DNA from 3 places in the Klebsiella electrica genome. Region 3 is predicted to be linked to each of the others. Evidence: predicted binding sites of a transcription regulator. Region 3 holds the regulator's gene; each other region holds the start of a gene.

The links. Region 3 encodes Fur, which represses iron uptake genes when iron is present. Its sites were predicted from a motif close to ATAATAATGAGAACNACTATCAA; they were not measured.
Region 1: a site for Fur is predicted at 1,067-1,089, ahead of Electrica_RS09710 (TonB-dependent siderophore receptor). Genes of this name have one in related genera too.
Region 2: a site for Fur is predicted at 886-908, ahead of sodA (superoxide dismutase [Mn]). Genes of this name have one in related genera too.

What each region holds. Positions count from the first base shown of each region.
Region 1 covers NZ_CP041247.1:2,050,522-2,052,791, forward strand. The annotation lists gene Electrica_RS09710 (TonB-dependent siderophore receptor) at 1-987, opposite strand, end outside; gene Electrica_RS09715 (methyltransferase domain-containing protein) at 1,237-2,028, opposite strand; gene Electrica_RS09720 (alpha,alpha-trehalase) at 2,131-2,270, opposite strand, start outside.
Region 2 covers NZ_CP041247.1:5,165,809-5,168,078, reverse strand. The annotation lists gene Electrica_RS24700 (MFS transporter) at 1-641, shown strand, start outside; gene sodA (superoxide dismutase [Mn]) at 983-1,603, shown strand; gene yiiM (6-hydroxyaminopurine reductase) at 1,675-2,270, shown strand, end outside.
Region 3 covers NZ_CP041247.1:3,756,907-3,759,176, reverse strand. The annotation lists gene tnpA (IS66-like element accessory protein TnpA) at 1-172, opposite strand, end outside; partial or broken gene Electrica_RS17965 (ChiP family protein) at 256-450, shown strand; gene chiQ (ChiQ/YbfN family lipoprotein) at 498-830, shown strand; gene fur (ferric iron uptake transcriptional regulator) at 1,057-1,509, opposite strand; gene fldA (flavodoxin FldA) at 1,802-2,270, opposite strand, start outside.

The DNA of each region.
Region 1 (2,270 bases), 1.7 Mb from region 3:
CACCTGATCCAGCGAGACGTTGGTGTGGGTATAGCTCCCGGCGGAGTAGGCCGACCAGACGTCATTGAACTGATGAGTAAACTCGTAGCTGTAGATCTGCTCGCGGCGCCGATACCCGTCTGACGGGTCACCTTCATTGGTGCCAGTGGCGAGCTTACGCCCGTTGTGGGCATAGCGGGTGCCGTCCAGCGGCAGCGAACCGTGATAACCGCCCGACGGATCTTTTTGCAGGTAGGCGCGCAGCAGCAGCGAGGTATCGGTATCCGGTTGCCAGAGCAGGGAAGGCGAAATGGCATAGCGCTCTTCGCGGGTATTATCGTATTGAGTGTCGCTGGTGCGCGTCATACCGATAACCCGGTAAGCCCATTGATCGTTGAGGGCATCGGTATAATCGAAGGCGGCCCCTTTGGTGTTCTGCGTCCCGCCGCTGAGACGGAAATGGCCTTCCGGGGCAAACTGCGGACGTTTCGACGTCATATTCACCACCCCGCCCGGCACGCTCTGACCGTACAGCGCCGAAGAGGGGCCGCGGATGACGTCAACCCGTTCAATAAACCACGGATCGATTTGCAGGACGTTGTGGCTACCGCCATCGCTCATCAGGCGCATGCCGTCGAGAAACAGGTTATCAACATCGCCGCCGTGGTAGCCGCGCAACGACACCGTATCAAAGCGGGTTGTGCCGCCGCCGAAGCTGGAGTAAACCCCTGGGGTATATTCCAGCGCCTGGCTGAGGGTATTGGCTCCCCGATCCGCCATCTGCTGACGGGTGATGACCGAGACCGACTGCGCGGTGGTAATCAGCGGCCGATCGGTTTTTGTCGCGCCGGTGGAGGTTCTGGCGCTATAGCCCTGCGTTGGCGAGACCGCCGAGTCGACGGGTTGCGCGGTGACGATAACCGTCTCTTCCGCCAGGCTGGCAAGCGGGAAGGCGGCGGCCAGCGCGTATAACAGCGCCGGGCGTTTGCAGATGACGCGAGCGGTCATGACATAATCCTGAGTTGATGTAGCCTGGTACTCCTGTACGCCGCTACGCAGTAAAAACGAAAGTGTCATCTTTCGTAAAAATGTAATGCGAATTATTATCGTTTGCTTTCTCGAGATCAAGCCGGTTTTTGTCACGCCCGCTGGGAAAAACCATGATAAATATCAGGATGATGCTACGTAATGGGCGCTTTATGCGCCCCGGGGAAAAGAGGGGGAGCCCGCGCCGGTGAATTCAGGTGGGGAACATGTTCAGCGACGGCAACTCCAGCCGATCAGCGCCCAGTCCCGGGCATCAACCTGAATGGTCTGCGGGTTTTGCTGCGGATACCACCGTGCGAGACGTTCCCGCTCCGCCGGGCTGAGCGCGCCGAACGCCGCCACCACGTTGCGCTCAAACAGCGGATAGCTGCTGTTATCCTGAGGGTCACCATCAATAAAGTCGACGCTGGCATGAATCCCCATTTGATACAGCACGTTCACGGCATACATATAGTTCGGCAGCGTCGCGCTGTCTCGTCCCAGCACGCGCAGGATAGTCGACGAGGTAAACCCAGGGTTAACCAGATGAGTGGTGTAGACCCGCAGTCGCGCCTGACGATCGAGCTTTTGCATCGCATCGCGCATATCCGCCACCAGGGTGGAACGGGAGGCCACGGCGATATCGCAGCGCGGCAGCCCCTCCCAGCTCTCTTCCCACGCCCGCTGGTGCCAGACCGCGTGGCGAACGCCTTGCGCCGTAGCCCGACGAGCGGCGACATCGAGCATTCCCTGGCTGTAATCGACGCCGCAGATCTCGTTGAGCTGGCTGGCCAGCGCCAGCGCGACGGTACCCGGCCCGCATCCCATATCAAACAGGCTGCTGGCGCCGTGCAAATCGATTTTTGCCAGCAGTTGCCGCAGATAGCTGTCGATGACCGGGGCATCGACGATGGCGATGTGTTCCGCCCGGGCATCCCAGTGGGCGGGCGGTTTCTCTTTTCGCCCCGCCAGAGCAAGCTGCTGTTGGTAGAGGCGGGCAAAATCGATATCGTCAATCAACATAAGAGTCTTCCATCAACGCGGGCGACCTGAAAACAGCAGACTAACGCGATTGGGGCCTGGAGGGGAGAAATAAACGCGGCGGTGGGCCCGCCGCGGGAGGAGTTACGGCGCCGTTTTTTTATCCGCTCCGGCGATGGCATCGTTGGCGGCTGGCTGGGTGCTGACGGTGGCAACGGTTTTTTCCACCTTGTCGAGCGGGCGCGAGGCCGGCAGTGAATCGCACGGTTTCTCCTGCGGGCAGA
Region 2 (2,270 bases), 1.4 Mb from region 3:
ATCGTTCCGCCGTAGATTTGAAAACTGCGGTACGCATGTTCCGCCAGCGCAAAATGTGGATGTTTATTTTGTATGTGGTTGGTGTGGCCTGCGTCTATGACGTGTTCGATCAGCAGTTTGCCACCTTCTTTAAATCCTTCTTTACCACCCCGGAAGCGGGGACCCGGGCGTTTGGTTTTGCCACCACCGCCGGGGAGATCTGCAATGCCATTATCATGTTCTGCTCACCGTGGATTATTAACCGCATCGGCGCCAAAAATACCTTGTTGATTGCCGGGATGGTGATGGCGGCGCGGATGATTGGCTCATCCTTTGCGACCACCGCGCTGGAGGTGGTGGCGCTGAAAATGCTGCATGCGCTCGAGGTTCCGTTCCTGCTGGTGGGGGCATTTAAATACATCACCGGCGTCTTCGATACTCGCCTGTCGGCGACGATCTACCTGGTCGGTTTTCAGTTTGCCAAACAGGTGGCGGCGATTTTCCTCTCCGCGTTTGCCGGCAATATGTATGACCGGATTGGCTTCCAGGACACCTATCTTATTCTCGGTGGCATCGCGCTGGTGGTGACGGTTATCTCGGCGTTCACGCTGTCAGGTAAAGCCGCCCTGGGCCGCGTTGAGAGTAAGGCGATGACGACCTGATTCGCGGTGTGGCCACGCCTGTCAAATGCCAGAAAATCGCGTGATTCATTGATTTTATCCTCATCTGTTTTTTTATCGGATAAATCTTCTTCCGACACGATGAGTGTAAAAATCGGTCAGTTTTCTCGCCTTCAGGCTGTTGCCATATGACGGCGGACTCTGACAACCAACAACGTAATGACTTGTTCCAGCTCACAAAAATGCGGGTAGACCTGTGTGTTATAACCTTATTAAAAATACGGCATTGATAAGCGTTTTCAATATCATTTAATTAACTATAATGAACCAACTGCTTACGCGGCATTAACACTTCCTGCCGCTTGACAATAATGGAGATGATTATGAGTTATACACTGCCAGCCCTGCCGTACGCTTATGACGCCCTGGAACCGCACTTTGATAAGCAGACGATGGAAATCCATCACACTAAACATCACCAGGCCTACGTTAACAACGCCAACGCTGCGCTGGAGAGCCTGCCGGAATTTGCTAACCTGTCTGCAGAAGAACTGATCGCCAAACTGGATCAGCTGCCGGCTGACAAAAAAACCGTACTGCGTAACAACGCGGGCGGCCACGCTAACCACAGCCTGTTCTGGAAAGGCCTGAAAACCGGCACTACCCTGCAGGGCGACCTGAAAGCCGCTATCGAACGTGATTTCGGTTCCGTTGATAACTTCAAAGCTGAGTTTGAAAAAGCGGCAGCGACCCGTTTCGGTTCTGGCTGGGCATGGCTGGTGCTGAAGGGCGACAAACTGGCCGTGGTTTCGACCGCTAACCAGGACTCCCCGCTGATGGGTGAAGCTGTCTCCGGCGCTTCCGGCTTCCCGATTGTGGGCCTGGACGTTTGGGAACACGCTTACTACCTGAAATTCCAGAACCGTCGTCCGGACTACATCAAAGAGTTCTGGAACGTGGTTAACTGGGACGAAGCAGCAGCGCGTTTTGCCGCCAAAAAATAAGGTTGCATTGTGCTGAATGAGAAGCGAGTCTGATGACTCGCTTTTTTTATATCCGCAGCAAAGGAGCGGCGATGCACTATCCGGTGAATGTCTTTGTGGGCAAGGTAAGGGATTACGACGGCAGCCGTCCAAGCGCCATCGGTAAAATTCAGGTCGACGGTGAACTGATCCTCGGCGAACTGGGGCTGGAGGGCGATGAACAGGCGGAGAAGAAAATACATGGCGGGCCGGATCGCGCGCTGTGCCACTATCCCCGTGAACATTACGCCCATTGGGCCCTTGAACTTTCGCAGCAGGCGGATCTTTTCTGCGCACCGGCGTTTGGCGAGAATCTCTCGAGCGAAGGACTGACGGAAAAAGACGTCTGTATCGGCGATATCTTCCGCTGGGGAGAGGCGCTGATCCAGGTGACGCAGCCGCGCTCACCGTGCTTCAAGCTTAACTATCACTTTGCGGTCAGCGATATGGCGCAGCTTATGCAGAACAGCGGTAAAACCGGCTGGCTGTATCGGGTTGTGGCCGGTGGGCGGGTGTCCGGCGATGCGCCGCTGGAGCTGGTTTCCCGGCTCAGCGATGTGAGCGTCCATGAGGCGGGCGCCATTGCCTGGCATATGCCGTTCGATGACGAACAATATCATCGTCTGCTCTCGGCAGCGGGGCTGTCGGT
Region 3 (2,270 bases):
ATGCGATACCGGATGCAATAAAGCGCTGAAAAAGCGTATGTATTGTGGAATGACTGAGACCGAGGCGCTGAGCGATGGCCCGGATGGTCAGTTTATCTTCAAATCTTAAACGCAGGGCATCAGGCAAATAAGAACGGAAGCAGGGAATATCTTTTGTTGTCTGGGAATTCATCGTTCGTGTCCATCAAAATAGATGGGCGCGATTGTTGCCAGACAGGACAATTTTCACAAGACGTCGCAGATGGGGCGCTTACGGAAGAGTCCGCGTATAGCCTCGATGCGATGTACACCGTACAGGACGGCCGGGCAAAAGGAACGCTGTTTAAACTGCACTTTACCCAATACGACAACCACTCCGATATCCCGAGCTGGAGCGGTGGCTATGGCAACATCTTCCAGGATGAGCGTGACGTGAAGTTCATGGTTATCGCTCCGTTCACTATTTTCTGATGCCGCTGCGGCAGATGTAAATCTGCCGCAAACCTGAGAGGTTAATTATGAAGAAGCTATTGCTCATCGCGGTTATGGCATCGGGTCTGGTTGCCTGCACGCAGGCTCCCGCGCCGAAGGAAGATTCGAAACTAAAAGAGGCTTATAGCGCCTGTATCAATACGGCAGAAGGGAACCCGGACAAGGTTCAGGCCTGCCAGAGCGTTCTGGACGTGCTGAAAGAAGAGAAACAGCATCAGGCGTTTGCCAACCAGGAAAGCGTGCGCGTTCTTGATTACCAACAGTGTATTCAGGCGACCCGTACCGGTAATGATCAGGCGGTGAAAGCGCGTTGCGATCGCATCTGGAAAGGGATTCGCAGCAACAACACGACGAAATAAAACGGACGACAGAGTGAAAACGGGCGGAGCATTATCTTCGCCCGTTGGCGTTTCAGCGTTGATGTTCCGCCGGTTGATAAGTGCAGCGCGCATCAACCACCATCCCAGGGGGTAAGACGGAATGCGGTAACGTCAACTCGCGTACGAGGGCAGGGGGCGCGGCAGATTTCGCGCATAAAAAAAGCCAACCGTCAGGTTGGCTTTTTGCGGTTCACGCGGTGGGAAATTACTTTTCCAGCGCGTCGTGTGCATGTTCATCTTCACGGCAGTCGCCTTCCGCACAGTGACCGTAAAGGTACAGACTGTGGTTGGTCAAACGGATGCCATGACGGTGGGCGATTTCACGCTGACGCGCTTCGATAGACTCATCGCTGAATTCGATCACTTTGCCACAATCGAGGCAAATAAGGTGATCGTGATGATGCTGCTGGGTCAGTTCGAAAACAGATTTACCGCCTTCGAAGTTGTGACGAGTCACAATGCCCGCATCATCAAACTGGTTCAGCACGCGATAAACAGTAGCGAGACCGATCTCTTCACCCATGTCGATCAGGCGCTTGTATAAATCTTCCGCACTGACGTGATGGTTATCCGGTTCCTGCAGGACTTCCAGGATTTTTAATCGAGGAAGTGTGACTTTCAGGCCAGCCTTCTTTAATGCGGTATTGTTGTCAGTCATGCGGAATCTGTCCTGTTGCTAAACGATCTACTTCCATCAGCGGAAGTAATACAGAGAATCACCCGATGCAATGCGTCTCATTATAGAACTGCTGTCGTCAAATGAAAACTGCAAGTATCGGGCCTTGTATGCTGTCAAAAACGAGGCCCCAGCTACAAACTGCGTCACCTGACCTCGTTAAATCAGAGGACATTGTACAGATATGTGATTAAAAGTTAAAAACTTGTAGCTATTTGTTTGATTGCTTCTATCTATTAATGCGGCGAAACTTTACGGTAACGCCGCACAATCATCAGGCATTTTTAATTTCTTCGAGGTGCAGTTCTTCAGAGACCTGCTTAACCCACTGGCTTACGCGTTCGTTGGTCAATTCCGGCTGGCGGTCTTCATCGATAGCCAGACCGACGAAGTGATCGTCATCCGCCAGGCCTTTAGAGGCTTCAAAATGATAGCCCGCTGTCGGCCAGTGGCCAACGATGGTGGCGCCGCGCGGCTCAACGATATCGCGAATGGTGCCCAGCGCGTCGCAGAAGTATTCCGCGTAGTCTTCCTGATCGCCGCAGCCAAACAGCGCAACCAGTTTACCGTTAAAGTCGACCTCTTCCAGCGTCGGGAAAAAATCATCCCAGTCGCACTGAGCTTCACCGTAGTACCAAGTCGGAATGCCGAGCAGCAGGATGTCGTAGGCTTGCAGATCTTCTTTGCTGCTCTTGGCAATGTCGTGAACATCAGCAACATCTTTACCAAGCTGCTTCTGAATC